DNA from 3 places in the Streptomyces sp. bgisy130 genome. Region 3 is predicted to be linked to each of the others. Evidence: riboswitches for the same ligand, from Rfam matches in the RefSeq annotation. Region 3 holds a riboswitch; each other region holds the start of a gene.
What was found. A riboswitch is a leader RNA that binds a small molecule or an ion and turns the genes downstream of it on or off. The one in region 3 is predicted to bind cobalamin.
Positions count from the first base shown of each region.

Region 1: linked by a shared signal. The riboswitch ahead of AC3EUV_RS15690 (cobalamin biosynthesis protein) and the one ahead of nicT (Nickel transporter NicT) in region 3 are both predicted to bind cobalamin.
Region 2: linked by a shared signal. The riboswitch ahead of AC3EUV_RS18980 (SCO2321 family membrane protein) and the one ahead of nicT (Nickel transporter NicT) in region 3 are both predicted to bind cobalamin.

Region 1 is NZ_JBYISA010000010.1:1,833-12,037, forward strand. It holds gene AC3EUV_RS15680 (caspase family protein) at 1-2,150, opposite strand, end outside; gene AC3EUV_RS15685 (effector-associated constant component EACC1) at 2,156-2,593, opposite strand; cobalamin riboswitch at 2,797-2,946, shown strand; gene AC3EUV_RS15690 (cobalamin biosynthesis protein) at 3,100-4,134, shown strand; gene AC3EUV_RS15695 (cobyric acid synthase) at 4,223-5,818, shown strand; gene AC3EUV_RS15700 (putative cobaltochelatase) at 5,874-8,000, shown strand; gene cobO (cob(I)yrinic acid a,c-diamide adenosyltransferase) at 8,000-8,596, shown strand; gene AC3EUV_RS15710 (cobyrinic acid a,c-diamide synthase CobB) at 8,613-10,010, shown strand; gene AC3EUV_RS15715 (cobalamin biosynthesis protein) at 10,084-10,205, shown strand, end outside.
Region 2 is NZ_JBYISA010000013.1:8,999-19,203, reverse strand. It holds gene AC3EUV_RS18995 (ferredoxin) at 1-96, opposite strand, end outside; gene AC3EUV_RS18990 (aldehyde dehydrogenase) at 96-1,547, opposite strand; gene AC3EUV_RS18985 (Strvi_7410 family MBL fold metallo-hydrolase) at 1,909-2,991, shown strand; cobalamin riboswitch at 3,114-3,235, shown strand; gene AC3EUV_RS18980 (SCO2321 family membrane protein) at 3,459-4,766, shown strand; gene AC3EUV_RS18975 (SCO2322 family protein) at 4,766-5,500, shown strand; gene AC3EUV_RS18970 (CbiQ family ECF transporter T component) at 5,497-6,663, shown strand; gene AC3EUV_RS18965 (ABC transporter ATP-binding protein) at 6,660-8,288, shown strand; gene AC3EUV_RS18960 (ECF transporter S component) at 8,285-9,232, shown strand; gene AC3EUV_RS18955 (alpha/beta hydrolase family protein) at 9,372-10,205, opposite strand, start outside.
Region 3 is NZ_JBYISA010000005.1:20,670-30,874, forward strand. It holds gene AC3EUV_RS08990 (methyltransferase) at 1-252, shown strand, start outside; gene AC3EUV_RS08995 (TetR/AcrR family transcriptional regulator) at 268-843, opposite strand; gene AC3EUV_RS09000 (cupin domain-containing protein) at 1,030-1,488, shown strand; gene AC3EUV_RS09005 (nucleoside/nucleotide kinase family protein) at 1,637-2,293, shown strand; gene AC3EUV_RS09010 (hypothetical protein) at 2,256-2,669, opposite strand; gene AC3EUV_RS09015 (MarR family winged helix-turn-helix transcriptional regulator) at 2,893-3,528, shown strand; gene AC3EUV_RS09020 (alpha/beta fold hydrolase) at 3,525-4,373, shown strand; cobalamin riboswitch at 4,485-4,731, shown strand; partial or broken gene nicT (Nickel transporter NicT) at 4,742-5,900, shown strand; gene AC3EUV_RS09030 (VOC family protein) at 5,936-6,436, opposite strand; gene AC3EUV_RS09035 (DoxX family protein) at 6,628-7,179, opposite strand; gene AC3EUV_RS09040 (DUF1152 domain-containing protein) at 7,366-8,406, opposite strand; tRNA gene AC3EUV_RS09045 (tRNA-Val) at 8,636-8,707, opposite strand; gene AC3EUV_RS09050 (coiled-coil domain-containing protein) at 8,850-10,205, shown strand, end outside.

The DNA.
Region 1 (10,205 bases), on a different contig from region 3:
TAGGTGTGGCGGGCGCCGACCATCTCCAGGACGCGCCCGGCCGCGCGCAGGGCGGTCGGCAGCCGGCCGCCGTCGGCCATGGAGGTGGAGGTGTCGAGGAGGATCAGCACCTGGCTGGACTTCTGGGCCTTGTCGTAGCCGTCCAGTACCTGGGAGACCTGGTCCGGGTCCGCTGTGAAGGGGACGGTCGGGGCGAGGGGGCTGACGTCCGCGCGGCTGTCGAGCAGCGGTGAGCCCGCCCCCGGGCCGGTGCCGTGCACACCACGGTAGCCCTGGGCGGTGAGGGTGCGCCGGCCGCCGTCCGCGGCGCGCAGCCAGGTCGCGAAGCGGGCCACGGCGGCCTGCCGTGGGGTGGCGTCCCGGGTGCCGTGCCAGTCGACCCGGATCAGGGGGTGGTCGAGGGCGGGGACGTCCCGGGGGTAGTAGGCGACATAGCGGCTGCGGAGCGGGAGCGGGGCGTCCAGGGCCGGGCAACTGCCGGTGGCGCGGCCGAGGTTGTAGTCGGCGAGGGACTTCTCCGAGACCAGGGGGGCGGACTTCGTACGGTCGACGGAGCCGGCGGCGTCCGCGTCGGGGCGCAGCGAGCACAGCAGTTCGGTGCTGCCCGCGTACTGGCTGCCGGGGGCGGACAGCCGCTCCTCGGCGTGCCGGGCCAGGGTGAGGTCGGGCGCGCCGGACGAAGCGGCGTCCGAGCCGTCGTGGGTGAGGTAGAGGCCGAGGGTGTGCAGCAGTCCGGTGCCGGACAGCACCGGGCTCGGCCGCAGCAGCCGGAGGTCGCGGTGGGTGCGGTCGGTGCCGGTGAGCAGCTCCCGCCAGGAGGCGCCGGCCGGTTCGACGTCGTCCAGCCGGCGGTGTGCCGGGATGCCGACGACCAGGGGGGTGTAGGCGACCGGGGCGCTGTAGTGCAGGGTCGCCGGGGAGCCCTTGGCGGGCATCCCGCGGCGGGCCTCGTAGTAGTCGGCGGTGGATTCGGGGATCCAGATGTCGGGCTGGGGTCCGGGCCGGTAGAGGGGGTCGATGCCCTTGTCGTCCGGTCCGTCCTTGCCGGTGCCGTGGGCCTCGCCCTGCCAGCGGTCGGCGGCGGCGAAGCCCTGGTCGACCTGGTCCTTGGCAGCGGAGTAGACGGTGATCTGGGCGCGCCGGCAGCCGTCGGGGAGGTCGCCCTCGCCGTTGAGGGGCCGGGTGTTGGCGTCGGACATCTCGTAGTCGAAGGCCGCCTGGCGCAGCGCGGGTTCGGCCTCGGGCGCGGTGAGCAGCCGCAGTTCGAGGGCGGGCGGGCAGGCTGCGGCGGCGCCCGGGAGGTTCAGCAGGACGACGCCCGCGGTGGCCGGTACGGCGATGATCGCCAGCACCATCAGGATCCGGAACCAGTGCCGGAAGGAGGTGTTCAGCCGGCGCCGTAAGCGGATCCGCAGCGGGGTGGGGGGCCGGATGCCGGGGGTGGCGAAGGACAGGATGACGTCGTCGACGGTGTTCTGCTTGGCCGAGCGGGGCTCCCAGACGTCGCCCATCGGGGTCTGCTCGCCGGCCAGTTGGTCCCGCAGCTCCCGGACGAGGTCCTCGAAGGTGACGAACCGCTTGCCGGGGATGCCCTCTTCCAGGATCTGCCGCAGGGCGCGGGTGAAGACACTGCCGCCGGTGGGCTCCTCGCCGCTGAAGATCCGGCGGTTGGGCTGTGCGGCCATCAGCAGCGACGTGGGGGTGCGGCAGGCGTGGAAGGCCTCCCCGGCGTTGCCGGCGTAACAGCACTCCAGGACGATCACGATCCGGTCGGCCCGCGCGTTGTCCAGGTAGGACAGCACGGTGTCCTGCCAGGAGACGGTTTTGTGCCGCCGTTCCGACGCACCGACCATGAGCTGGAGATTGCCGCCGTCCCGGCCGACCCGGCCGTGGCCGGAGAAGTACACCAGCAGCAGTCCGCGGGCCTCCTGGGTGACGGCGTCCAGGGCCTGTTCGACCTCCCAGGGCTCCTGGGGCCGGCAGATGACGACCTCGCCCTTGGTGAAGAGGTCGGTGCCGGGGGCGAGCAGGACGCGTTCGAGTTCCTGGGGGTTGTCCCGTACGGCGGGCAGCGGCCGCAGGTGGCGGTAGTCGTCGACGCAGATCAGCAGCGCCCGGTTGACCTTGCCGCGTGCGTCGTATTCGGACATCCGGCTCAGTCCCCGGCGGTGCTGCCGCCCCCGTTCGCCGGGCTGCCGGGATCGGGGCGTTCGGGGGCCGGGGCGCCCGGTCCCGGGTCGCCCAGTGCGCGCAGTTCGCCGTCCCCGCCGCCGACCGCCACGGCGGGCCGTTCGCCGGTGTCGCGTTCCTCCCTGCGGCGGCGCAGCCACTCGCGCAGGGCGATGCTCAGGCTCTTGGTGATCTCGGCGGCGACCGCGCCGACCACGACCAGGATCAGGTCGTCGACGCCGATGGCCATGTCGCCGGGGCCGTCGTCGCGCTCCCCCGCCGGCCGCAGCTCCCAGTCGTGCGGCCGCCCGTTCAGCCAGGGCTCGCGCTCCAGCCACGCCTTGAGGTCCTCGGCGTCCTGGTCAGGATTGTTCGTGCCCGTGATCCTGATACGGATCTCGTGACGGTCAGCGCGCTGCGGCATCCCCCGGCCCCCTTCCGGCGGCCCCTTCGCCGCCGTGCACCAGATAGTGACGCGGGATCAGGTGCGCGGGCAACCGTCCGTGACCCCCCAGCCACGCTGTGGCGTGCGCCACAGCGCCTGCCACGGGGCAGCGTCGCAGGTCAAGGGTGAGTTGACGGCGTTCGCGGGGCGTGGTGGACTGCCGGAGCCAATCGGCGACAGCAGAGGAAGTCCGGTGCGAATCCGGCGCGGTCCCGCCACTGTCACCGGGGAGCGTTCCTCCAGCGAAGGCCACGGTCCGCCTCGCATACGTCGGATGACGTACGCGGGACTGGAAGGCCGGAGGACACGCCGATCCGGGAGCCAGGAGACTCTGGTCGCCGTCACGTCGAGCCAGGGCGCGGACCCTGAGTGAGGACATACCGCCATGCCCGGCCGCCCCTTGAGATCGCCACTGCCCGCTGCCGCAGGGCTCCTTCGGGGCCGGGCGGGACGTCACGGACGCGCCCTGACGGCGGTCTGACCCGATGCGCGGCGAACACGCGGGATATGCGTGCGGCGCGGCCCTCGGCTTTCTCGGCGACCTGATCGCGGCGGATCCGCGGCGCGGCCATCCGGTGGCCGCGTTCGGCCGGGCCGCGGGCGCCGTCGAGCGCCGGCTGTGGCGCGACCACCGTGGTTACGGGGCGGCTCATGCCGTGCTGTGTGCGGGCGGGGCCGCGGCCGGTGCGGCGCTGCTGGAGCGCGCGGTGCGGGGCTCGGCTTCCGCTTCTCTGCTGTCGCTCCGTGGTGGCGCCCGGGTCGCGCTGACTGCGGCGACGGCCTGGGCCGTGCTGGGCGGCACCTCGCTGGGCCGGGAGGCACGGGCCGTCGGCGGGGCGCTGACGGCGGGTGATCTGGACGTGGCACGGGAGCGGCTGCCGCATCTGTGCGGGCGCGATCCGCAGGCGCTGGACGGGCCGCAGATGGCCCGTGCGGTGGTGGAGTCGGTCGCCGAGAACACCTCCGACGCGGTGGTCGGCGCCCTGGTATGGGGCGCGTTGGGCGGAGTGCCCGGTCTGGTGGCGTTCCGTGCGGTGAACACCCTGGACGCGATGGTGGGGCACAAGTCGCCGCGCTACCGCCGCTTCGGCTGGGCCGCGGCCCGGCTCGACGATCTCGCCGGCTGGCCCGGCTCCCGGCTGACCGCCGCGCTGACCGTGCTCGCCGGCCCCGACCGGCGCGGTGCGCTGCGGGCCTGGCGGGCGGACGGCGGTGCGCATCCGAGCCCCAACGCGGGCCCGGTGGAGGCGTCGTTCGCGGGTGCGCTGGGCGTACGGCTGGGCGGCACGCTGGCGTACGGCGGGCGGGTGGAACACCGTCCGGTGCTCAACGGCCCGGCGCCGCCGGTGGCGGTGGACGACATCGAGCGCGCGGTGCGGCTCTCCCGGCGGGTAAGTGTGCTGGCACTGGCGACGACGGTGGCGGCGCGGGCGGCGGGCGGCGCCGCGCGGGCTGTGGTGGCCCGGGGGGCGTTGGCTCGGGGGGCCAAGGGGCTCGGGCGTGAGGCGGGCGCGGTATGAGGCCGTCCGTTTTTTCCCCGCCGCCCACCCCCCTTCGGGGGGTGGGCGGGTGTAGTGACCCGAAGCGCAGGAGGAGGAGGAGGAGCCGGTGAACGGGCGGTTGAAGGCAGCCGGCGGGGCGGTCGGCGGTGGCCTGTTGGTGGCCGGGACGACGTCCGACGCCGGTAAGAGCGTGGTGACGGCCGGGATCTGCCGCTGGCTGGTCCGGCAGGGCGTCCGGGTGGCGCCCTTCAAGGCACAGAACATGTCGCTGAATTCGTTCGTCACGCGCGAGGGCGCGGAGATCGGACGGGCCCAGGCGATGCAGGCCGCCGCGGCGCGGGTGGAGCCGACCGCGCTGATGAACCCCGTCCTGCTCAAGCCGGGCAGTGACCGCAGCAGCCAGGTGGTGCTGCTGGGGAAGCCGGTGGGAGAGCTCAGTGCCCGGGGGTACTTCGGGGGGACGTCCCAGGGGAAGACGCAGTACGCGGGCCGCCGGGAGCAGTTGCTCGGGACGGTGACCGACTGCCTCCAGGAGCTGCGGCGTACCCATGACGCGGTGATCTGCGAGGGCGCCGGCAGTCCCGCCGAGATCAATCTGCGGCGCACCGACATCGTGAACATGGGCCTCGCACGGGCCGCCCGTATCCCGGCGGTCGTGGTCGGTGACATCGACCGCGGCGGGGTGTTCGCCTCGTTCTTCGGCACCACCGCGCTGCTGTCCAAGGAGGACCAGGCGCTGGTCGCGGGCTATCTGGTCAACAAGTTCCGGGGCGATGTGACGCTGCTGGAGCCGGGCCTTGCGATGCTGCGCGGCCTCACGGGGCGGCAGACGCTGGGCGTGCTGCCCTTCGCGCACGGGCTCGGCATCGACGAGGAGGACGGCCTGAGGGTGTCGCTGCGCGGCGCGGTGCGCGAGAGCGTGGTGGCTCCGCCGCACGGCGCGGATGTGCTGCGGGTGGCGGTCTGTGCCGCACCGCTGATGTCGAACTTCACGGACGTGGACGCGCTGGCCGCCGAACCGGGCGTGGTGGTGCGGTTCGTGGACCGGCCCGAGGAACTGGCCGACGCCGACCTGGTGGTGCTGCCGGGGACCCGGGGCACGGTCCGGGCGCTGGCATGGCTGCGGGAGCGCGGGCTGGCGGACGCGATCACCCGGCGGGCCGCCGAGGGGCGCCCGGTGCTGGGCATCTGCGGCGGCTTCCAGATGCTGGGCGAGCGCATCGAGGACGAGGTCGAGTCGAGGGCGGGCGTGGTCGACGGGCTGGGGCTGCTGCCCGTACGGGTGCGGTTCGCGGCGGAGAAGACGCTCGCGCGGCCGGCCGGCGAGGCGCTGGGCGAGCCGGTGGAGGGCTACGAGATCCACCACGGTGTCGCCGAAGTGACCGGCGGGGAGGAGGCGTTCATCTCTGATGACCAAGGGCGCAGCCTGGACGGCTGCCGGGCCGGCTCCGTATGGGGCACGCACTGGCACGGGTCGCTGGAGAGCGACGGCTTCCGCCGGGCCTTCCTGCGGCGGGTCGCGGCGGACGCGGGCCGGGCGTTCGTCCCGGCCCCCGACACCCGGTTCGGCGTGCTGCGCGAGGAACAGCTGGACCGGCTGGGCGATCTGATCGAGGAGCACGCGGACACCGGCGCGCTGCTGCGGCTGATCGAGGAAGGGGTGCCGGAGGGACTGCCGTTCGTGCCTCCGGGGGCGCCATGAGGGGTACGCACAGGACGAATACGGAGCTCGACGGCGACGTGGAGGACGACACAGCATGACGACCGCGCACAACACGACCCCGCAGTACCCCTTCACCGCGGTGGTCGGGATGGCCGATCTGCGGCTCGCGCTGCTGCTGAACGCGGTGAGCCCCGCGGTGGGCGGCGTACTGGTCCGCGGGGAGAAGGGCACCGCCAAGAGCACCGCCGTCCGGGCGCTGTCGGCGCTGATGCCGGCCGTGGACGTGGTCAGCGGCTGCCGCTTCGCCTGCGCCCCGGCCGCCCCGGACCCCGGCTGTCCCGACGGGCCGCACGGGACGGGCGGCGTCGAGGAGCGCCCGACGCGGATGGTCGAACTCCCCGTCGGCGCCTCCGAGGACCGGCTGGTCGGCGCGCTGGACATCGAGCGCGCGCTGTCGGAGGGCGTGAAGGCCTTCGAGCCGGGCCTGCTGGCGGACGCGCACCGCGGCATCCTGTACGTCGACGAGGTCAATCTGCTCCATGACCACCTCGTGGACCTGCTGCTGGACGCGGCCGCCATGGGCGCCTCGTACGTGGAGCGCGAGGGTGTCTCCGTGCGCCACGCGGCCCGTTTCCTGCTCGTCGGGACGATGAACCCCGAAGAGGGCGAGCTGCGGCCGCAGTTGCTGGACCGCTTCGGGCTCACGGTCGAGGTCGCCGCCTCGCGCGAGCCCGACGAGCGGGTGACGGTCGTCCGGCGGCGGCTGGCCTACGACGCCGATCCGGCCGGTTTCGCGGCGGAGTGGGCGGCCGAGGAGGACGCGCTGCGCGGGCGGATCGCCGCGGCCCGGGAGCTGCTGCCGCGGGTGACGCTGGGCGATGCGGCGCTCCGGCAGATCGCCGCGACCTGTGCCGCGTTCGAGGTGGACGGGATGCGCGCGGACATCGTGATGGCGCGTACCGCCACCGCGCTGGCCGCCTGGGCGGGGCGGACGGACGTCCTGGAGGAGGACGTGCGACAGGCGGCGCTGCTGGCGCTGCCGCACCGCCGGCGCCGCAACCCCTTCGACGCCCCCGGCCTGGACGAGGACAAACTCGACCGGACGCTGGAGGAGTTCGGCGCGGACGAGAACGCCGACGAGAACGCGGACAAGGACACGGACGGCGACGACGACCCGGAGCCGGACGGTCCGGACGGCGGCCCCGACGGGGGCGGTCCGGACGGAGGCGGTCCGGAGGGCGGCGGGCATCCGCCGCAGGACGGCGGCCCGGAGGAGGCGCCGCTTCCCCCGGAGGCCGAACTCCCCCACCAGCAGGAGCGGGAGGCCCCGCAGACCCCGGAGAAGGCCGAGCCCGAGAGCGCGCCTCAGGGGGGCGCGGCCGGGGAGAAGGCGGCGGTCGGGGCCACCGAACCGTTCCGCACCCGGCGCCTGGATGTGCCGGGCCTGGGCGAGGGCGCGGACGGCCGCCGCTCCCGGGCCCGTACCGCCCACGGCCGGACGACCGGCGCCCGCCGCCCGCACGGTGCCCTGGGCAAGCTGCATCTGTCGGCGACCGTGCAGGCCGCGGCGCCGCACCAGCGGGCCCGTGGCCGCAGCGGGCGGGGGCTGGTGGTGCGCCGGGACGATCTGCGCGAGGCGGTCCGCGAGGGGCGGGAGGGCAATCTGGTCCTGTTCGTCGTGGACGCCTCCGGTTCGATGGCGGCCCGCAAGCGGATGAGCGCGGTCAAGGGCGCGGTGCTCTCGCTGCTGCTGGATGCCTACCAGCGGCGCGACAAGATCGGCCTGATCACCTTCCGCGGCACCGGCGCCGAGCTGGCGCTGCCCCCGACGTCCTCGGTCGAGGCGGGTGCCGCGCGGCTGGAGCAGCTGCCGACGGGGGGCCGTACGCCGCTGTCCGAGGGCCTGCTGAAGGCCCATGAGGTGCTGCGGGTGGAGCGGATGCGGGATGCCTCGCGGCGCCCGCTGCTGGTGGTCGTCACCGACGGCCGCGCGACCGGCGGCCCGGAGCCCGTCGTCCGGTCCGCCCGCGCCGCCCGGCTGCTGGCCGCTGAGGGCACCGCGTCGGTGGTCGTGGACTGTGAGGCGGGCCCGGTGCGGCTGGGTCTCGCGGGCGAGCTGGCCCGTGAGCTCCAGGGCACCGCGATCACCCTCGACGAACTGCGCGCGGACAGTGTCTCCGCGCTCGTACGGACCGTGCAGGGCAACAGGAAGGCCGCGTAATGCCGCAGGGACAGCCGTCCGTCGTACCGAACGACGGGCTCACCACCCGCCAGCGCCGCAACCGTCCGCTGGTGTTCGTCCACACCGGGCAGGGCAAGGGCAAGTCCACCGCCGCCTTCGGGCTGGCGCTGCGCGCCTGGAACCAGGGCTGGCCGGTCGGGGTGTTCCAGTTCGTGAAGTCGGCGAAGTGGAAGGTCGGCGAGGAGCGGGCGCTGAAGGTGCTCGGGGAGTCCGGTGAGGGCGGCACCGTCGCCTGGCACAAGATGGGCGAGGGCTGGTCCTGGGTGCAGCGCGACATCGCCTCCAGCGAGGACGCGGCGCGCGAGGGCTGGGAGCAGGTCAAGCGGGATCTGGCCGCGGAGACCTACAAGCTGCTGGTGCTGGACGAGTTCGCGTATCCGCTGAAGTGGGGCTGGATCGACACCGAGGAGGTGGTGTCGGCGCTGCGCGACCGTCCCGGTACGCAGCATGTCGTCATCACCGGGCGGGGCGCCCCCGAGGCGCTGCTGGACTTCGCCGATCTGGTGACGGACATGACCAAGGTCAAGCACCCGATGGACACGGGCCAGAAGGGCCAGCGGGGCATCGAATGGTGAACAGGGAGCACAGCGCGTGAGCGGCGGGTCGATTCCCCGGCTGGTGATCGCCGCGCCGTCGTCGGGCGCGGGCAAGACGACGGTGGCCACCGGCCTGATGGCGGCGTTCGCCGAGGCCGGGCTCACGGTGTCGCCGCACAAGGTGGGCCCGGACTACATCGACCCGGGCTACCACTCCCTGGCCACCGGACGCCCCGGCCGCAATCTGGACGCCTACCTGTGCGGGCCCGGCCGGATCGCGCCGCTGTTCCTGCACGGCGCGGCGGGCGCCGATCTCGCGCTCGTCGAGGGCGTGATGGGGCTGTTCGACGGGGCGTCCGGAATGGGCGAGCTGTCCTCGACGGCGCAGGTGGCGAAGCTGCTGCGGGCGCCGGTGGTGCTGGTGGTGGACGCGTCCTCGCAGTCCCGGTCGGTGGCCGCGCTGGTACACGGCTTCGCGTCCTGGGACCCGGAGGTGCGGCTGGCCGGGGTGATCCTCAACAAGGTCGGCTCGGACCGTCACGAGGAGCTGCTGCGGGAGGCGATGGACTCCTCCGGTGTGCCGGTGCTGGGCGCGCTGCGCCGGGACGGCCGGGCCGGTACGCCCTCCCGGCACCTGGGCCTGGTGCCGGTCGCCGAACGGCGGACCGAGGCGGTGGAGTCGGTGGCCGAACTCGCCGCCCGGGTCCGCGAGGGCTGTGATCTGGAAGCGCTGCTGGCGCTGGCGCGTACGGTGCCGGAGCTGCCGGACGCGGCCTGGGACCCGGCGGCGCAGCTCGCACCGGCCGGCGATGCGCCCACGCCGCAGAAGCCGCTGATCGCCGTCGCGGGCGGTGCCGCGTTCACCTTCTCCTACGCCGAACACGCCGAGCTGCTGGCCGCCGCGGGCGCCGAGGTGGCCCCGTTCGACCCGCTGCGGGACGAGCAACTGCCGCCCGGCACACAGGGGTTGGTGATCGGCGGCGGCTTTCCCGAGATGTACGCGCCGGACCTGTCGGCGAACGCCCCGCTGCGCGCCGCGGTGGCCGGACTGGCCGCCTCCGGGGCGCCGGTGTCCGCCGAGTGCGCCGGGCTGCTGTACCTCTCCCGGTCCCTGGACGGGAAGCCGATGTGCGGAGTGCTGCCCGCCGAGGCCCGGATGACCGAACGGCTCACCCTCGGCTACCGCGAGGCGGTGGCGCTGCGGGACAACGCGCTGGCCGCGGCCGGCACCCGGGTGCGCGGCCACGAGTTCCACCGCACGGCGCTGGAGCCGGGCGCGGGCGCGGATCCGGCGTGGGGGCTGACGCATCCGGAGCGCCGGGTGGAGGGCTTTGTCTCCGGCGGGGTGCATGCCTCATATCTGCATGTGCACTGGGCCGCCGAACCGTCGCTGGCCGGGCGGCTGGTGGCGAGCGCGGCACGGAGCGCGGCGGCATCGGGGGGCGCGCGATGAGCGGCGTACGGCTGGTGACCGGCGTAAGGCCGGTGGGCAGCGGCCGGCACCCGGGCCGGGGAGCCGTAGCGCTATGACGCACCGGGCCCCCGACGCGACCGACCAGACCGACGGGACCGACGGTGCCGCGGCGCCGCTGGTCGTCGGGGTCGGGGCGCGCCGTGGTGTGCCGATGGCCGAGGTGCTGGAGCTGAT
Region 2 (10,205 bases), on a different contig from region 3:
CGAGTCGAGGCGGAAGCCGTCCGGCGCCGCCGCGGCGCACATCCCCGACCCGATGCAGACGTTCCGGTCCACCACCACCTGCCAGCGGTCCCCCATCAGGCACCCGCCGGCAGATGGATCATCTTGTGCTCCAGGTATTCGCCGAAGCCCTCGGGCCCGAACTCCCGCCCGATGCCGGAGTTCTTGTAGCCGCCGAACGGGCCGAGCATGTCGATGCTGAAGGTGTTCACCGAGTACGTGCCGGTGCGCACCTGCCGGGCGATCTCGATGCCGTGGTCGACGTCGGCCGTCCACACCGAGCCGGAGAGCCCGTAGTCGGAGTCGTTGGCGATCCGTACCGCCTCCGCCTCGTCGTCGTACGGCAGCAGACAGATGACCGGGCCGAAGATCTCCTCACGGGCGATCCGCATGGAGTTGGCGACCTCACCGAAGAGGGTCGGCTCGACGTACCAGCCCGTGGCCTGCCCTTTGGGGCGGCCGCCGCCGGTCAGCACCTTGGCGCCCTCCTGCTGTCCGAGCGCGATGTAGTCCAGTGAGCGCTGCTGCTGACGGCGGGCGACCAGCGGGCCGACTTCGGTGGCCGGATCCAGCGGGTCGCCGACGGTGAGCGCCGAGGCCGCCGCGGTGAACCGCTCGGCGATCTCGTCATAGTGGCTGCGCGGGGCGAGGATCCGCGTCTGGGCCACACACGCCTGGCCGTTGATCATCCAGGCGAACGGCACGATGCCGGCCACCGCCGCGTCCAGATCCGCGTCCGGCAGGATCACGGCCGCGGACTTGCCGCCGAGTTCCAGCGTGACCCGGCTGAGGTGGCGAGCCGCGACCTCCATGACCCGCTTGCCGGCCGCCACCGAGCCGGTGAACGACACCTTGTCCACGCCGGGGTGCCCGACCAGGTACTCGCTCACCTCGCGGTCCGCCGGCAGGATCGACAGCACCCCCGCCGGCAGTCCGGCCTCCGTCGCGATCTCCGCGAGCAGATACGCGTCCAGCGGGGTCTCCGGTGACACCTTCAGCACCACCGAGCAGCCGGCCAGCAACGCCGGCGCGAGCTTGGCGGCGGCGGTGAACTGCGGGACATTCCACGGCACCACGGCCGCGACCACCCCGGCCGGTTCCCGCCGCACCAGCAGCGGCCCCAGCACCCCGCCCCGCCGCTCCTCGAACGGGAAGTCACGGGCCACCGTGAGCGCGGCGTCCCACACCAGCATCGCGGCCAGCGACTGCACCATGACGCCGGAGGTGAACGGGGTGCCGTTCTCCGCGCTGATGACCTTGGCGATCTCCTCACTGCGGGCCGCGAAGGCGTCCTTGATACGGGTCACCACCGCGATCCGGTCCGCCAACGGGGCGTTCGCCCACACCCCGGACGCGAAGGACGTACGGGCCGCGGCCACCGCACGGTCGACATCGGCCCGCGAGGCGTGCGGCACCCGGCCGATGACCTGTTCGGTGTGCGGCGAGACGACCTCGATCGTGTCCCGGCCGGCCGGATCGACCCACTCACCGCCTATGTAGAGCTTTCCGTGCTCGACGAGGTCGCTCATCGCTGCCGCCTCCTGCGGGTCGGCCGCCTGTTCCGGCGGTCCCTGCCGGTTCGATGTCGTTGCCGGTTCGATGTCGTTGCCGGTTCGCGCTTGTTGCCGGTTCGCTGTTGTTGCCGGTTCGCTGTTGTTGCCGAGGCCCCTAGGACGCGCCTCGGAGGTGCCTCGGCGTGATGGGTTTGCTGACGAGGCATCAGGCCACGTACACCCCAGGAACTGATACCAGTTCTAGTTGGAGGAGTCCACGGCGCCGACCGAATCCCAACTCACCCCACCCGAGGGGGCACTTCAAGCCGCTTTGAAACCAGTTCTAGTTATAGTGAGGCCGGGTACCGGGTGTATGCCGCACCGAGAGGGGACCGGGATGACCGCGCAGGTGACCGACCACAAGGGCGGGGTGTGGAGCATCCCCGTCCCCATCCCGGACAACCCGCTCGGCCACACTCTCGTCCACCTCCTGGAGACCGACCGCGGGCCGGTGCTGATCGACACCGGCTGGGACGACCCGGACTCCTGGGACACCCTCGTCGCCGGCGTCACCGCCTGCGGGTTCGCCCTCACCGACCTCCACGGCGTCCTGATCACCCACCACCACCCCGACCACCACGGTCTGTCCGCCAAGGTCCGGGAGGTCTCCGGCGCCTGGATCGCGATGCACGCCGCCGACACCGCGGTGGTCCGCCGCACCCGCGCGGCCGAACCGGGCCAGTGGCTCGACTACCTGCTCGCCAAACTCACGGCGGCGGGCGCACCGGACGACCATCTGGCGCCCCTGCGGAAGGCCCGCGCCACAGGGAACGGCCGGAAGCTGCCCGGCCGGCGGGCCGCGCTGCCGGACCGCGGCATCGACCCCGGCGAACTGCTCGACCTGCCGGGGCGCCGGGTACGCGCCATCTGGACGCCCGGCCACACCCCCGGCCATGTGTGCCTCCACCTGGAGGAGGAGCACCCCTCGGCGCGGACGCCCGGCTTCGGCCGGCTGTTCTCCGGCGACCACCTCCTGCCCGGCATCACCCCGCACATCGGCCTGTACGAGGCCCCGGACGAGGAGGGGAGCCCGCCCGGCCCGCACGGCATGGCGGGCTCCGGGGAGGACGCCGACCCCTTGGGCGACTACCTCGACTCCCTCGAGCGCGTCGGCCGGCTCGACCCCGCCGAGGTGCTGCCCGCCCATCAGCACGCGTTCACCGACGCCGGCGGCCGGGTGCGCACCCTCATCGCCCACCACGAAGAGCGGCTGGCCCAGCTCGGATCCCTGCTCCAGGAACCGCGCACCGTCTGGCAGCTCGCCGTGGCCATGGAGTGGAACCGCCCGTGGGAGCAGATCCCTTACGGATCCCGCAATATCGCCGTCTCGGAGGCCGAGGCCCATCTGCGCCGGCTGGTGAAGCAGGGGCGGGCGGAGTGGGTGCCGGGGTCGGATCCGGTGCGGTATCGGGCGGTGTGAGGGGGCGGGCCTTTCGTACCCGGCGCCGGTGCGCCCGGCCCGTGCCGCGCCCGTGCCCGGCGCGCGCGCCGCTCCCTCCGGCTCGTGCCGGATTTCGTCGGCTCGTACGGGCGAGCGAGCGCCCGCCCGGTGCCGGTTAAGGTGTGCGGGACAAATTCATCCGTACCCGATCGGGGGAAGCCGGTGGAAATCCGGCGCTGACCCGCAACCGTGAGGACGGCCCGTCCGTACCGCGCCGGCTGGCCCGGCAGGACGGCCGTACGAGCCGGAGCACCCGAGGGGGCACGACCAAGGCTCCCGCCACCGGAACCGTCCGCCACAGGGACGGCCGGTGCGCGGCACCGTCGAGGTATACGGAGCTGAGCCCGGTGCCACCGCGTCCGCGATCCAGGGGGATGGCCGCGCGGGCGGTCGGCCGAGCGCGGCTGCGTACATCTCCGCGACCCGACCCGAGAGGCACCGACCCGATGGCCCCCATGGCTTCCATGGCTCACCAGGCCCCCCTGACGCACCCCGTCGCCTTCCTGGCGCGCCGCGCCGCCACGGCGCTGGCGGCCGCGGCGGTGCTGGGCGCGGCCGCTGCCCCCGCCGCGTACGCCGACGACGCCGCCCCGTCCGCGTCCCCCAAGAAGCTGCCGGACGGCCTGTACGGCACCAAGGACCCGCAGTACGACGGGGTGTGGCGGCAGTCGCTCGCGCTGCTCGCGCAGGACACGGTGGGGGTGCGGCCGGCGGCGTCCGGCGTGCGCTGGCTGGTCGGGCAGCAGTGCGCCGACGGCGCGTTCACCGCTTTCCGTGCCGAGCCCGGCAAGCCCTGTGACGCCAAGACCATGCGGGACACCAACCAGACTGCGGCCGCGGTGCAGGCGCTGGCCGCGCTCGGCGGGCACGGTGACACCGTGCAAAAGGCCGTGGGCTGGCTGAAATCGGTGCAGAACGATGACGGCGGCTGGAGCTCGATGCCCGGTTCGGCCAGCGACGCCAACTCCACGTCCGTGGTCATCGGCGCGCTCGCGGCGGCGGGCGAGAAGCCGCGGTCCGTGACCTCCAAGAAGGGCGGCAAGACCCCGTACGACGGGCTGCTCACCTTCCAGCTGGGCTGCGACGCGAAGGAGGGCGAGCGCGGCGCGTTCACCTTCCAGCTCAAGGGCGCCGCCCCGAACGCCGACGCCACCGCGGCCGCCGCGACCGGAGCGCTCGGCAAGGGCTTCGTCGTGGCGCCCGCTGACCAGCGGGCAGACGCTCCGGTCAAGCCGCTGAACTGCAAGGACGGCGGGGACGCGAAGAAGAACGAGTCGGCGCGGGCCGCGGCGGGTGGCGATGCCTACCTCGTCGCGCAGCTCGACAAGAACGGGCAGCATCTGCTCTCCGCGATGCCGGGCGCCGAGAAGCAGCCCGATGTCGGCAACACCGCCGACGCGGTGGTGGCGCTGGCGGCGGGCGGGCACGGTGCCGCTGCCGCGAAGCCGCTGAAGTGGCTGGAGAAGAACGCCACGGACTGGGCCAAGCAGAACGGACCCGCCGCGTACGCCCAGCTGGTGCTGGCCGCGCACGCCACCGGTACCGACCCGCGTTCCTTCGGCGGCACCGACCTGGTGGCCGCGCTCAACGCCACCGGTCCCAAGCCGGCCGCCGCGGCGCAGAAGGACACCGGGGACGCCGACGGCGCCACGGACGGCGGCGGCATCAGCGTGTGGTGGGTCATCGGCGTCGGCCTCGCCTTCGGCGCCGGCATCGGGTTCCTGCTGAGCAGCCGTAAGAAGAACCAGCTCTGATGCGGCGGACCAGGATCGCCGGCGCCGTACTGCTGGCCGGTACGGTCACCGGCCTGGCCGCCGGGCCCGCGCAGGCGCAGGAGTACCGCTACTGGTCGTTCTGGGACGGCAAGGGCGGCTCCTGGGCGTACGCCACCGAGGGGCCGGCCACTCAGCGTCCGGCCGACGGCGCGGTCGCGGGCTTCCGCTTCACCCTCGGCGCCGACTCCGCCGGGGCCGGTAAGCCGCGCCCGGCCGCCGACTTCGATGCGATCTGCCGCGACACCCCCGCCAAGGACGGCCGCAAGCGGATCGGCATCGTGCTGGACTTCGGCACCGCGGCGGACGCGCCCGGCGGCGAGCGGCCGCCGGCGGCCAGGACGGAGTGTGCGCAGGTGGCCGAGGACGCCTCGGCGGGCGAGGCGCTGGCGGCGGTCGCCCGGCCGCTGCGTTACGACGCCAATGCCTTGCTCTGTGCGATCGCCGGGTATCCGAAGGCGGGATGCGCGGAGGCGGTGAACGGATCGAAGGACGGCCCGAAGGACGGCGCGACGGACGGGGCGAAGGACGGGGCGAAGGGGTCCGCGTCCTCCGCTGCTTCGTCCGCGGGAGCGGCGGAGGGCCGTGCCGACGGGAAGGACGGGGGCGGTGGGAGTGTCGACGGGGGGCCGTCCGCCGGACTGCTCGGCGGGGCCGCGGTCGTCGTCGCCCTGGGTGCGGCAGCGGTGTGGCAGGCACGCCGCCGACGCGGATGAGCGCCCCGCAGGCGACCCGTACCACCGCGCTGCACGCCGGCGCCTGGTGGCTGTGGGCGCTGGGCCTGGCCACCGCGGCCTCCCGCACCACCGATCCTCTGCTGCTGGGGCTGCTGGTGGGGGTGGCCGGATATGTCGTCGCGGCGCGTCGTACGGATGCGCCGTGGGCCCGCTCGTACGGCGCGTTCGTCAAGCTCGGGCTGGTCGTGATCGTCATCCGGCTGGTCTTCGCCTTCTTTCTCGGCTCGCCGATCCCCGGTACGCACACCCTCGTCACGCTGCCCGAAGTGCCGCTGCCGGACTGGGCGAAGGGCGTCCGGATCGGCGGCCGGGTCACCGCGGAGGGCATGGTCTTCGCCCTGTACGACGGACTGAAACTGGCCACTCTCCTCATCTGTGTGGGCGCCGCCAATGCGCTCGCCAACCCGGCCCGGCTCCTGAAGTCCCTGCCCGGTGCGCTCTATGAAGCGGGCGTCGCGGTCGTCGTGGCGATGACCTTCGCCCCGAACCTGGTCGCCGACGTCCAGCGGCTGCGCGCCGCCCGCCGGCTACGCGGGCGCCCCGACCGCGGGGTCAAGGCACTCCTCCAGGTCGGACTGCCGGTGCTGGAGGGCGCGCTGGAGCGCTCGGTGGCGCTGGCCGCGGCCATGGACGCACGCGGCTACGGCCGCAGCGCCCAAGTACCGCCCGCCGTACGCCACCTCACCTCCGTGCTCACCCTCGGCGGGCTGCTCGGGGTCTGCGCCGGAACCTATGGGCTGTTGGGGGACACCGGGAGCGGCTACGGGCTGCCGCTGCTGCTCGCCGGGCTGGCGGCGGCGCTCGCCGGGCTGTGGCTCGGGGGCCGCCGCTCGGTGCGCAGCCGCTACCGGCCCGAGCGGTGGGGCGCCCGCGCCTGGCTGGTCGCGGGCTCCGGCATGGCCGTCGCCGCCCTGATGATCTGGGCGAACGACTATGCACCGGCCGCGCTGCATCCGCCCGCCGTCCCGCTCACCACCCCCGTTCTCCCCCTCTGGCCGGCCGTTTCCGTTCTCGTGGGGCTGCTTCCCGCGTTCGTCGCCCCGCTCCCGTCGAGCGCGGACCGGGCCGGGTCCCGTGCTGCGTCCCGTGGGCGTCGCCGTGCCTCTGATGTCGATCCGTGTACGAAGGAGCCCACCCCGTGATCCGGTTCGAGCAGGTCTCGGTCACCTACGGCGATGCCGCGGCGCCCGCCGTCCAGGGCGTCGACCTGACCGTCCCCGAGGGCGAACTGTGTCTCCTGGTCGGCCCCTCCGGCGTCGGCAAGTCCACCGTCCTGAACGCCGTCTGCGGTCTCGTCCCGCACTTCACCGGCGGCACCCTGCACGGCCGGGTCACCGTCGACGGCCGGGACACCCGCACCCACAAACCGCGCGAACTGGCCGATGTCGTCGGCACCGTGGGCCAGGACCCACTGGCGCACTTCGTCACGGACACCGTCGAGGACGAACTCGCCTACGGCATGGAATCGCTCGGCCTCCCCCCTGAGGTGATGCGCCGCCGGGTCGAGGAGACCCTCGACCTGCTGGGCCTGGCCGAGCTGCGCGACCGCGCGATCACCACGCTCTCGGGCGGACAGCGGCAACGGGTGGCGATCGGTTCGGTCCTCACCACCCACCCCAAGGTCCTGGTCCTGGACGAGCCGACCTCCGCACTCGACCCCGCCGCCGCGGAAGAGGTGCTCTCCGTCCTCCAGCGGCTGGTCCATGACCTCGGCACCACGGTCCTGCTGGCCGAACACCGGCTGGAGCGCGTGGTCCAGTACGCCGACCAGGTCATCCTCCTTCCTTCCCCGGGCGCGCCCCCAGTCATGGGCACCCCCGCCGACATCATGGCCGTCTCCCCCGTCCACCCCCCGGTCGTGGCCCTCGGCCGCCTCGCCCACTGGTCCCCGCTCCCCCTCTCCGTACGCGACGCCCGCCGCAAGGCCGCCCCCCTGCGCGAGCAGCTGGCGGAGGTCCCGCCGCAGGCGCCCGCGAGGAACGCGGGGCCCGAGCCGGGAGCACCGGATGCTGCCGCGGAGGTCTCGGGGCTCGGTGTGCGCCGGGGTCGGACCGAGGCGCTGCACGGGGTGGATCTGACCGTGCGGGGTGGCGAGACGGTCGCCCTGATGGGACGTAACGGTGCGGGGAAGTCCACCCTGCTCACCACCCTCGTCGGGATGCATCAGCCGTCGTCCGGCACGGTGCGGGTCGGTGGCGCCGTCCCGCACCGCACCAGCCCCCGGGACCTCCTGCGACATGTCGGTCTGGTCCCGCAGGAACCTCGTGACCTCCTCTACGCCGATACCGTCGCCGCCGAGTGCACCGCGGCCGACCAGGACGCGGACGCCCCCGCCGGCAGCTGCCGGGCTCTGGTCGCCCGGCTGCTGCCGGATGTCCCGGACTCCGTTCACCCCCGTGATCTGTCCGAGGGCCAACGGCTCGCGCTGGCCCTCGCGGTCGTGCTGACCGCCCGTCCACCACTGCTCCTTCTCGACGAGCCCACCCGCGGCCTGGACTACGCCGCCAAGGCCCGGCTGATCGAGGTGCTGCGCACCCTGGCCGCCGAGGGCCACGCCATCGTCCTGGCCACCCATGACGTGGAACTCGCCGCCGAACTGGCGCACCGCGTGGTCATCCTCGCCGACGGCGAGATCGTCGCCGACGGTCCCACCGACGAGGTCGTGGTCTCCTCTCCTTCCTTCGCGCCGCAGGTCGCCAAGGTCCTCGCCCCGCTGCCCTGGCTGACGGTTCCCCAGGTGGCCCGCGCCCTGGAGGCCCTCGCATGACCGTGCCTGCACCCCGCCGGGAGGGCGCCGGGCCCGGCTCCGGTCCCAGCCTCGGCTCCGATTCTGCTTCCGGCCCCGGCCGCCCCGGGCCCGGCTCCGGCCGCCCCAACCCCGGCCGCCAGGCCCGTGCCGTGCGGCTAGGTCCCCGCTCCATCGCCGCGCTGGCCCTGATCTCGGCCATCGGCGTGATGGCCTTCGGCTGGCCGCTGCTCGCCGACTCCGCCTCCGGGCTCGCCCATTCCAAGGACGCGCCCTGGCTGTTCGCCGCGCTGCTGCCGATGCTGCTTGCCGTTGTCGTGGCAACCATCGCCGACACCGGCCTGGACGCCAAGGCCATCGCCATGCTCGGCGTCCTGGCCGCGGCCGGGGCCGCCATGCGCCCGCTGGGCGCGGGGACCGCCGGCATCGAGCCGATGTTCTTCCTGATGGTGCTGTCGGGTCGGGTGCTCGGGCCCGGGTTCGGGTTCGTACTGGGTTCGGTGGCGATGTTCGCGTCCGCGCTGCTGACCGGCGGTGTCGGGCCCTGGATGCCGTTCCAGATGCTGACGATGGGGTGGGTGTCGATGGGCGCCGGCCTGCTGCCGGGGCCCGACCGGCTGCGCGGCCGCGGTGAACTCGCCCTGCTCGCCACCTACGGAGCCGTCTCCGCCGTCCTCTACGGCCTGATCATGAACCTCCAGGGCTGGCCCTATATCGCCGGCCTGACCTCAGGGGTCTCCTTCGTCCCCGGCGACCCGCTCGATCAGAATCTGGCCCGCTATCTCGCCTACTGCCTTGCCACCTCCCTCGGTTGGGACCTCCCCCGGGCCCTGGTCACCGTGATCCTCACCTGCACGCTCGGGGGCACCGTCCTCCGGGCGCTGCGCCGCGCCACCCGCCGCGCGGCCTTCGACGTCCCTTCCTCCTTCACTCCCGATCTGCCCCGAGAGGCCACGTCCCGGTGAGGTGACCCCGGGTGCCGTCGCCCCGCGTGCGGTGACCCCGGCTTCTGCCTCCCTTCTGCTCCTGGGTGTGCCCCTCCCTGCCTGGGGCGGTGATCGTCAGTCGTCTCGCTGCACGCCCCCGGCATCCTCCGGAGCCGTATCAGCGGGCGACCGGCAGTGTGCGGGCGATGGACGGTTGCGAGCGCAGGAATGACCTGTAGTGGTCGGCGTCGGCGCCCTGGTCCACGACCGTGGCCCTGGCGCCCTGACCGGCCAACTGCCGGGCACAGCTGCGGGTGTTGGCTATGGGGACGTCCCGGTCGCCGGTGGCGGAGTAGAGGGTTATCCGCACGTCCCGGCCCGGCTTCCAGTCGCAGGTGCGGTCGTTGGCGCGGAGCACGTCCAGCAGAGCGCCGGAGGGGTGCCGGAGCTTTTGGTACCAGGTGTCCGTCAGCAGATCTTCGAGGCGTTCGGGCAGCTTGCCCGCGATCTCTTCCGCCGGATGCTCGCTGTCGAAGAGCTCCTCGACCCGGTCGGCGTAGGGGGCGCGGAACACTTCGGCGGGGTCGTCGTAGAGCGGGTGCAGACGGTTCTGGGCGGTGAGGAAGAAGGAGAGGTAGAAGACGGCGGACCGGGGGTCGATGCGGCCGTCGAACATGCCGGGGAGTTCCTCGCCGACGAGGTCGAACGGCCCGCCGACCGGAGCGAGCATGCCGAGGCGGAAGCGGCGATCGGCGCCGCGGTTCAGCTCACGGCCCAGTGCCATGGCCACCTGTCCGCCCTGGGAGAAGCCGGTGAGGGACACCTTGCGGTCGAGGGTGACCCAATGTTCCCGTGCGGCCGTGTGGGCTGCCCGGAGCATGTCGAGGGAGGCCGCGGCGGAGGACCGGGCGTCCATGTACGGATGGCTTCCGGGACCGGTGCCGAGGCCGAGGTAGTCGGGGGCGATGGCGGCGCGGCCGGCCGAGGCGTACAGCACCGAGACCGCCCGGTC
Region 3 (10,205 bases):
GACCATCTGACACCGGACGGCGAGGGCTGGCTGATCCTCTCCGACCTGGCGGAGCACCTCGGGCTGCGTCCGCACGCCGAACTCCTCGACGCCTTCGCCAAGGCCGGCCTCACGGTCCTGGGTCGGCTCGGTGTCACCCCGCGCCATCCGCGCGCCCGGGACACCTCCGACCCGCTCCATGTGGCCCGCGCCGCCGAGGTCACGTCCCTGTGGCGCCTGGGCCTCGCGGACCGGACCGACTCCGCCTCCTGACCCGCGGCCGTACGGTCAGGCCCGCAGTCCCGCACAGGCGTTGCGCAGGTAACGGCGCCAGTCCCCCGCGTCGTGCCGGATCACCGCCGCCAGCCCGCACACGATCATCACCACATCACCGACCTCGGCATCCGCGCGCACCGTGCTCTCCTCCTTGGCACGGGCGAGCAGCTGGGCCGCGACCGTCTCGGCCCGGTCCCGTCCCTCGCCGGTCGGTTCGGTGGATCCGAAGGCTGCCTCGATCGAGGCGGACAGCCCGCGTTCGGCGCTGAGCACCTCTCCGATGTGCGCGAGATAGGCGGCCAGCCCGTCGGCGGCGGCCGCGCTGGGCAGACAGCGGCTGCGCCCGAACTCCACAATCTCCGCCTGGCGTTGCTCCCCCACGGCGGCGATCAGCGCCGCCCGGCTGGGGAAGTGCCGGTAGACGGTCCCGATCCCCACCCCCGCGGCCCGGGCGACCTCGGGCATCTGCGCCTCGTCGCCACGCGCGCGGAACACCTCCCGCGCGGCGTCCAGCACACGGGTGCGGTTGCGCTCGGCGTCGGCGCGCGGTCTGCGCGGGGGCGTGGAGGAGGTCGAAGTGGGTGCCACACGGCCGATGCTACTGCTAGGCTCGTGAAACGGAATCGGATTCCGATTCCATATCGTCGCTCGCCGCACCGGCGCCGCACCGGCCGCACCGGCCGCATCGCCGCCCAGGTGTCCGGACGGCCCGGACGGCCCGGTGGACGGCCGACGGCCGACGGCCGACAGACCCGGAGAGGACCCGCGATCACCATGTCCAAGGAACGCTTTCTCGTACTTCAGCCCGGCGAACGGCGACCGGGGCGCGTCCCCCTGCCGCCCGGATGCGACGTCAAGGCCCGCACCGCCGACACGGAGGGCCGGCTCGCCATCCTGGAGAACCAGCTCGACGTCGACATCCCCCCGCACATCCACCACCACGCCGATGAGTTCCTCTACGTCCTCGACGGCGTGATGGAGGTCGACCTCGACGGCACCACCCATCGCCTCACCCCCGGCATGTGCGCTCTGCTGCCGCACGGCGTACCGCATGCCCTGCGCAACGCCTCCCAGCCGCCCGCCCGGTGCCTCCAGATCTCGGCGCCGGGCGGCTGGGAGGAGTTCGTGGAGGACATCTGCGAAGCCGGCCCGGTCATGCGGAAGGGCGGCCACCCCGACCTCGACCGCCTCAACGAAATCGGCGCCAAGTACGGGATGGAGTACCTCGGCTGAGAAACGGAGGCCGGGCGCGAGCCGGAAGAGCGGAGCGTGGCGGCGAGCGAAGGATTGCGTCGAGTTGCCGACGCGGCCGGCCGGCGCCGGGCCGCCGGTCGGGGCGCCTCCGGCCGCTGCGCCGCCGATCGGGCACGATGGACGCACCATGGATCCCCGGCAACTCTTCTCCCGCGCCCGCCGGCTCGCCGAGCCCGCGACGCCCGCCCGGCGACGGCTGCTCGGCATCACCGGGCCGCCCGGCGCCGGCAAGTCCACCCTCGCCGCCCATGTCGTGGCGGAGCTGGCCGGGCAGGCGGCACTCGTCCCCATGGACGGCTTCCATCTCGCCGAGGCGGAGTTGCGCCGCCTGGGCCGTACGGACCGCAAGGGCGCGCCGGACACCTTCGATCCGGCCGGATATGCGGCGCTGCTGGCGCGGCTGCGCGCACCGGAGCCGGACAGCGCGGTCTATGCCCCGGCGTTCGACCGCCGGATCGAGGAGCCGGTCGCCGGCAGCATCCCCGTGGCACCCCATATCCCGCTCATCGTGACCGAGGGCAATTACCTGCTGCTCGACTCCGCCCCCTGGTCGCGGGTCCGCGCACTGCTCGACGAGGTCTGGTACGTGGACCTGGACACCCCGGAGCGGATCCGGCGGCTGGTCGACCGGCATGAGCGCTTCGGGCGCCCGCGCGCCGACGCCGAGCGCTTCGTCCACGCCTCGGACGAGGCCAACGCCCGGGTGGTGGCGGCCACTCGCGACCGCGCCGACCTCGTCATCACCTTCACACCTGAAGAGGCCCTGCCGCCGGCGGGCTCATAACCTCCCGCCGCCGCCCGCCGGCGAGCAGCCCGGCCACCGACAGCGCACCCCACCCCACGGACACCGCCACCGCCGCCAGCTTCCGGTCCCGGCCGGGCAGCGTCGCGCCGAGCAGCACGGCGTCCCCGAAGTCGGCCGCGATCCGCACATACGCGGCGGTGCGCAGCGCCGGGCCCTCCGGGGCCACCGCCAGCGCCAGCCCGCTCACCGCATCCCGCCAGGCCAGCGGGCGCAGCGAGGTGCGCGTCGCCCGCTCGGTCCGCCCCTCCTCGCCGACCAGCCCCGAGGGCCGTGCCAGCAGAGCGGGCACGGCGGTCACCGCCACCCCGTAGACCGCCGTGGCGACCCCGACCGCACGCAACAGACCGACCTTCATCCGCCGTCCACCTCTCCTCGCCCCGACCACACGAGCCTCATCACACCCATCCACCCCCTCAACTCCATTCCGCGGCGGGCCCCTTCCCAAACGACATCAGCAGTGTCATCATGACATCACGAGTGTCATTGAGGGGGATGTCAATGAAGAGGTCGTTGAAGAGGTCGATGCGGACGTCGATGCGGACACCGATGGGGATGCCGAGGGACCTGAGGGGGCTGCGGTGAGGGGTACCGAGGCTGAGCGCGCCGGGAGGTCGGCGGCCACCGAAGATCTGCTGTACGACGTCATCCGACGCCTGTGGCCCCTGCACCGCACGGTCGTGCGCGCGGTGGAGCGCGAGCTGGCGGACACCGGCATGACCGCCGGCGAACACGCACTCCTGGACGCCTTGCGCACCGAAGGTCCTCGTACGGTCCCGCAGTTGGCGCGTGCGATGGGGCTCGACCGCCAGCCGGTGCAGCGCTGGGTGAACCACGCCGCGGAGCTGGGCCTGGTCGTCACGGCCCCGAATCCCGCCCACCGGCGCTCACCCCTGATCCGGCTGACGACCGAAGGCACGGCGGCGATACGCGGGGTCCAGCAGTTCGAGGCGACGGAGCTGCGGCAGCGGCTGGCCGACCTGCCCGCCGAAGACGTCCGCACCACGCTGCACGTACTCGACCGACTCGGTGCGGAATTCCGGCACCTGGCGAACGGCCCGCGCGTTCCACCGGAGGAAACCGACAGTCAGGGCAGTCGGGACAGTCGTCGCAGTAAAGCCAGTAACGGCAGTAACCGTAGTAACGGCAACCCCGAAGGCCACGACGACAGACCCGCCCCGCCCCCTCTCATGCACAAAGGACGGTCAGGAGAATGACGCAGAGAATCACCGCCTGGTCCGAGATCGACAACGGCATCGTGCCGATCGACGAGGGCGAGCTGTTCTACGAGACGGCCGGCTCGGGCCCCGCGGTGGTGCTGCTGCACGGCGGCATGCTCGACCAGCACATGTGGGACGAGCAGTTCACCTGGCTGGTCAACTCCGGCCTGCGCGCGATCCGTTACGACGCCCGTGGCCACGGGCTGTCGTCCACCGTGACCGGCGACTTCTCCCATCACGACGACCTGTGTGCCCTGCTGGACGCCCTCGATGTCCCCAGCGCCGTCCTCGTCGGCCTTTCCCACGGCGCGCGGGTCGCCCTGGACACCGCCCTCGCCCACCCCGGCCGGGTGACGGCCCTCGCGCTCGCCTCCCCGGGAATCAGCGGCCGGGCCTTCACCGACCCCTTCGTCCTCGCGCACATCAAGGAGCAGGTGGCGGCGATCGGCGAACCGGACGGCGCGGAGCGGTATGTCGAGCACTTCCTGCGGATATGGGTGGACGGGCCGCATCGTGAGCCGTCCGCGGTGCACCCGGGATTCCGCGAACGGATGCGCGCCTCGGCCGCGGCCAATGTGGAGGTCCATGCCGACGGAATGGGCGCCGGAATGCCCCTCGAAGTCGGTGCCGCCGACCGCCTCGGGGAGGTCCGGGTGCCGACGGTCGTGTTCGACGGCGACCTCGACAGCCGGGACATCTCCGCCAACGCCCATGCGATAGCCCTGACCGTCCCCGGCGCCCGAAGGGTCCGAATACCGGGTGCGGCCCATATGGTCAACCTGGAGAACACCCCGCTCTTCGACCACGAACTGCACACCTTCCTCTCGTCCCTGGACTACTGACCCACCGGGACCGTCAGCCCACCGCAACCGGCCCTCTGTGAACGGCCCGTTGAGGGGCGCCCCCGCGAACGGCGGAAAACCCCCACACACCTCGTGCCACGGGGGCGGCGGCTAGAGTGGCCGGGCCGTGGTGTTCGGGAAGCCGGTGACGGACCTTGTGGTCCCAGCCCGGAGCGGCCCTCGCCACTGTGATCGGGGAGTTTCCACCCCTTCCGCGGGCGCCTGGCGCGCCCGCGGCGCCACTGACCGCAGCCCGCGGCCGGGAAGGCGGGGGCGGACGCGGGCACCCTTCCCCAAGCTCTAAAGGAGCAGGGTGATACCCCTAAGCCAGGAGACCGGCCACGGCATCTCACGAACTGATCCACGAGGTGCTGGAGCGTGACCGTCCGGATGGCCCTGTCCACCGATACCCCGAACTCCCCTGCCCCCGCCGCATTCCGCTGGCGCCGGCAGGACACCGTCCGTACCGCGGGCCTGATGGCCGTCATAGCCGGGCTGCATGTCGTGGCCTTCGGCGTGCTCTTCCTGCTCGTGGTCCCGAACCACTACTCCGTCGGCAGCCAGGTCTTCGGCGTCGGGCTCGGCATCACCGCGTACACCCTCGGTATGCGGCATGCCTTCGACGCCGACCACATCGCCGCGATCGACAACACCACCCGCAAGCTGATGGCCGACGGCAAGCGGCCCATCTCGGTCGGCTTCTGGTTCGCCCTCGGCCACTCCAGCGTGGTCGTGATGATGGCGGCCCTCGTGGCCGGCGGCGCCCAGCTCGCCGGCACGCTGCTCAACAACGAGTCCCGTACGCACCAGATCCTGGGCACCGTCGGCACCACCGTCTCGGGCACCTTCCTCTACCTCATCGCCGCCCTCAACCTCATCGCGCTGGCCGGGATCTGGCGGGTCTTCCGAGGGATGCGGGACGGCCACTACGACGAGGCCGAGCTGGAGCAGCGCCTCGACGCACGCGGCTTCATGAACCGCTTCCTGGGACGGTTCACCCGCTCCATCTCCCGCCCCGGCCAGATGTTCCCGCTCGGTTTCCTCTTCGGGCTCGGCTTCGACACCGCGACCGAGGTGACCCTGATGGTGATGGCGGGCAGCGGCGCGGCGGCGGGCCTGCCCTGGTACGCGATCCTGTGTCTGCCGCTGCTGTTCGCCGCCGGGATGAGCCTGTTCGACACCCTGGACGGCACCTTCATGAACTTCGCCTACCAGTGGGCGTTCGCCAACCCGGTGCGCAAGGTCTACTACAACCTCACCATCACCGGCCTGTCGATCGCCGTCGCCTTCTTCATCGGCACCATCGAGCTGGTGACGGTGCTGCACGACAAGCTCGGCCTCAACGACGCGCTGACCGGCTGGATTTCCGGCCTCGACCTCGACAACGTCGGCTTCATCATCGTCGGCCTGTTCGTGGTGGTGTGGGCCGCGGCGCTGGCGTACTGGCGCCTGTCCGGCGTCGAAAAGCGCTGGGCGGAGCGGGCCGGGCGAGCCGAGTCGCCGGGGCGGACCGCGCCAGAAAGCTGAGGAACCGCGGGCCCGCCCGACCTGACCCCGCGCCCTCAGGTCGCCGAGCCCGCCGCGGCGCCCGTCTCCCGGTCCGGCCCCCACTGCTCCAGCGCCGCTGCCAGATCGAGGGGCAGCAGCCGGTCCGGCTGGTCCGGGCCCGGCCAGTCCTCCCGCGGGACCCGCCACATCACCTCGAACTCGTTGCCGTCCGGGTCCTTGGCGTACAGCGACTTGGCGACGAGGTGGTCGGTCGACCCCACCAGGGCGTCGCGCTCGGTGAGCCGGGTGTGGGCCGCGACGAGTTCGCGGAGCGTGCCGACCTCCCAGGCCAGGTGGTACAGCCCGACCCGCCCGGTCCCGGGGCCCGGCGCGTCCGGCGCCACCGCGAACAGCCCCAGATCGTGATCGTTGAGTGAGCCGGGCGCGCTGAGAAACGCGGCCCGCCCCGGTATCTCGACATCCACCGTCAGCCCGAGGGCCTCGGTGTAGAACGCCACCGACCGTTTCACATCGCGGACGTTGAGCACCGCGTGGTTCAGACGTCGTACGGACATGGAGCTGTTCTCCGTTTCTCCCGGCCGCGACACCGCCGTGGCGCCGCCGCTCACCCCTACTTCTGCCTACCTCGCACACCCCGCCCCTGCCCAGGGCCTGCCGGCCGGTAGCCGGCCGGCAGACGTCCCGTCCGCGGCGCACTCCGGGTGCGCACGGGGCAAGGCAGCCTCTCCGGGGACTCGTCCCGGCGTCACTTCCGTACCAGCAGCACCCCGCCTGCCAGGACCACACCCAGCACCAGCGCGATCACGCCGTGGACCGTCCGATGGGAGCGCAGCCCCGGCAGCAGACGGTCGACGGCGTAGCGACCGGGCCCGGTCAGCGCCAGGGCCGCCGCACCGGCGGTCAGCAGCAGCTCGTACTCCACACCCTTGGGCGCGAAGAAGCCGCCGCCCCACTTGACGGCAAGGGCATTGATCATCGTGCCGACGACCGCGGCCGCGGCCAGCGGCGTGAGCAGCCCGGCCGCCAGCCCGAGCCCGCCGAGCGCCTCGCTCAGCCCGGCGACGACGGCCATCGTCCGGCCCGCCGGATAGCCGCTCATCGTGAAGAACTGCCCGGTCGCGTCCAGCCCCGGCCCGCCGAACCAGCCGAACAGCTTCTGGGCGCCGTGGGTCGCCATGGTCAGTCCGAGCGCGAGGCGCAGCAGAAGAAGTCCGGCGTCGTAACCAGTCGGAGAGGGGGCACGGCGGGTGGAGATGTCGAGGCGCGAGGACGCGAGAGTGCCGAGGGGGGACGTCATCAGAAGCCGCTCTTTCGCAGGTCGGGTCCGGCCCCGCGAGGCCGCGAACAAGTACTTGAAACTTCAAGCCACTACTTGCGACGATACACAGCACCCGCACGGCGAACAACAACGCCTGCGGCGGGCCCCCACCCCTCATCACCGCCCGTCGCACGTCCTGCCTACCAAGCTCTGGCTCGTGATCGCTCAAGCTCCGGACGGAATGCGCCAGAGCGGAGCCTGATATCGCTCCGGGCGGCTGCCGAGCAGAAGAGCTCTCAGCTCCAGGCGTTGCGTACCACTGAGCCCCAAGGCTTCGGTGAGCCGGCGAAATGTCGTGTGCGTGATGCCGCGCCCTCGCGCATCGGCCTCGAAATCGTCGAGCTGCCGAAGTACCGCTTCCGGATCGATCGCCGGCGGCGCCTGCCCGCCGAGCCGCCCGGCCTGGTGCCGTTCGTCATCGATTTCGGAGAAGCCGCAGATCTCCCGGCTGTACTGCTCGACCTGGTGCAGATTCTCCGTGGCGAGGATGGCCCCGGCGAGCTGATTCCGGTGGAGCGCTTCCTCAAGATCGGCCTCGTACACAACGGGCCCCTCATCGGTCAGCGGCACCGGCGCACCGGCGCCGCTGACCTCGCACCGGCCGCGCGCACCCCGCGCGGCGGCGGCCAGCATGGCCGTGGCCTCAGAGGGGTGCCACTCCAGGACCGGGCTGACGGGCGCAACGTGCTCCGCGCCGAGAGTCACAGCAACCGGCCCCAGACGGTCGCGCAGCACCTCGGCGGCAAGCTCGCCATCGAGGCCGGGTCCGGCGACCAGAAGCCGCACCGGGAAGTTGAGTTCACAGCACGCCGCGAGGGTGAGGGCATCGGCCAGCGGACTGCGGAGCGTGGGCTCGTCCCCCCGGGCGAGGATGTCACCGCCGACATCCAGGAGGTCAACGGATTCCGGCTCCAAGTACTGCACCAGCTCTTCGAGTTGGCGAACGATTCCCTCGGTGCCGTGGTGCGGATCAATGAGCGCGAAGGTCTGCCGGAGCTCAGCGGCCAGCCGGGGAAGCGTCGACCCCGCAGGAGCGATCGCCGTGGCATCGGCAGGAACGATCGGCACGCTGCGGGTGAGAGGACGCAGCCCCCTGAAGTTGGCCGGCCCTCTCGGCCCCGGCACCGGGTCGACCAGGAGCCGGTCCCACGCGTAGGAGAACACCACCGCCGGCGTCTCGCCCCCGTAGAGAGCCGCATCCAGCATCACAGCGGCGACCGCATCGCCGCCACCGCCTGCCGCCACGATCACACGCGTCACATTCGCCAGCGTACGGGCTTCGACGCCGGCGAGCGGGGACGGCGGGGCGGCGGCCCGCGAGCCGGCGTGTCGGCCGGGACGCCCGGCTGCCATGCGCGCTGCACTGCATGTGCACCAACAGCCGAGGGCCCTCCGCGCATCCGCACGAAGGGCCCTCTGACCTGCTATTTCTCTGTGGGCACAACAGGATTTGAACCTGTGACATCTGCTTTGTAAGAGCAGCGCTCTACCGCTGAGCTATGCGCCCTGGCCGAGCCGACAGACTACCTTGCCTTCCGGGCTGAACTGCAAACCAATGCGCGAAGGGCGAACTTACCGGCCGGTGTGTTCGTTTCCGGTGAGTGGGAGAATGACATTCGGTCCTGGGGCGATCCGATCGGGAGAGGGAAGTGACGGCGACAGACACTCAGCCGCATGAGCAGCGAGCACGCCGTCGCAGCCGTGGGGGCCCGGTCCGGGATGTGGTGGCGCTCATGTTGCTGCCGTTGCCGCTGGTGGTGGCGATGGCGCCGTGGTCGTTCGCGGGTGGCGGGACCCGTCGCTGGTTCGGGCGGGGGGAAGGCCAGCGGGCCGATGCGCAGGCCGCCAAGGATGCCGCGGCGGCGTCGTTCTACGAGCTGGACACCGCGCACCGGGATCTGCGGATCTCCATAGAGACGATCACCGCCGTCGACACCTCGCCGCCCGCGCGGAAGGCGGCACAGGAGTACGAGGGCTTCGGCCGGCGGATCGACGAGGTCAGTCAGGGGTACATCACCGCGGTCGACTCCCACGATCTGGACCGGGACGACCTCGACGGAGCCGCGATGTCGCGGGCGCGGGCCGATCTGACCCGTGCCAAGCAGGAGCTGGACCGGGTCAAGGGCGAGCTGGACCGGTTCGCGCAGGGGCTGGGGCCGCTGCTTCAGTCCGCCGAGACGCAGCTGGCGCGGCTGGCACCGGCCGTGGAGCGGGCGCGGCAGGCGCTGCTGGCGGCGAGCAATGCGCTGGACGCGGTCCGTGCGCAGGGTCTACAGGCCGATGATCTCGCGGCCCGGCTGGCGGCGCTCGGGCCGGAGCTGACCAAGCTCAATCAGGGCGCCGGGCAGCATGGCGTCCAGGAGACGATCCGGCGCGCCGACGATGTGCTGCGCCAGGCCGAGGGCGTACGGGCCGAGGCCGAGCGGCTGCCGGGGAAGGCCGCGGAGATCGACAAGCGGCTGGTGTCGCTGCGGACCCGGGCGCAGGCGATCACGACGCGTGCCGGGAAGGTCGACCCGGTCCTCAGCGAGCTGCGGCGGCGGTACAGCGCGGCGTGCTGGCAGGACCTCCAGCAGGTGCCGGAGCAGGCCGCGCAGTCCGTCCAGCAGGCCGAGGTCAAGCTGCGGGAGGCGCAGCAGGCGCGGGACGAGCAGCGCTGGGCGGATGCCACGAGCCGGCTGGCGACCGTACGGGCGCTGCTGGACACCACCGATGAGGCGGTGTCGGCGGCCGGTGACCGGCTACAGCGACTCGATGCGGTCTCGTTCGACCGGCAGAAGGAGGTTGAGCGGACCCGCTTCGCCGTACGGGACGCGCAGCGGCTGGCGATGAGCGGGCGCAGCACCCCCGATCCGCGGCATGCCGGCCCCCTGGACGATGCGGTGGCGCGGCTGGACCGGGCGGTCGCGGGCCTGGAGGGGCGCCATCCGGACTGGTGGCACTTTCTGATGGAGACCGAGGCTGTACGGGAGACGGCGGCCCGGGTGGTGCAGGAGATCCGGGAG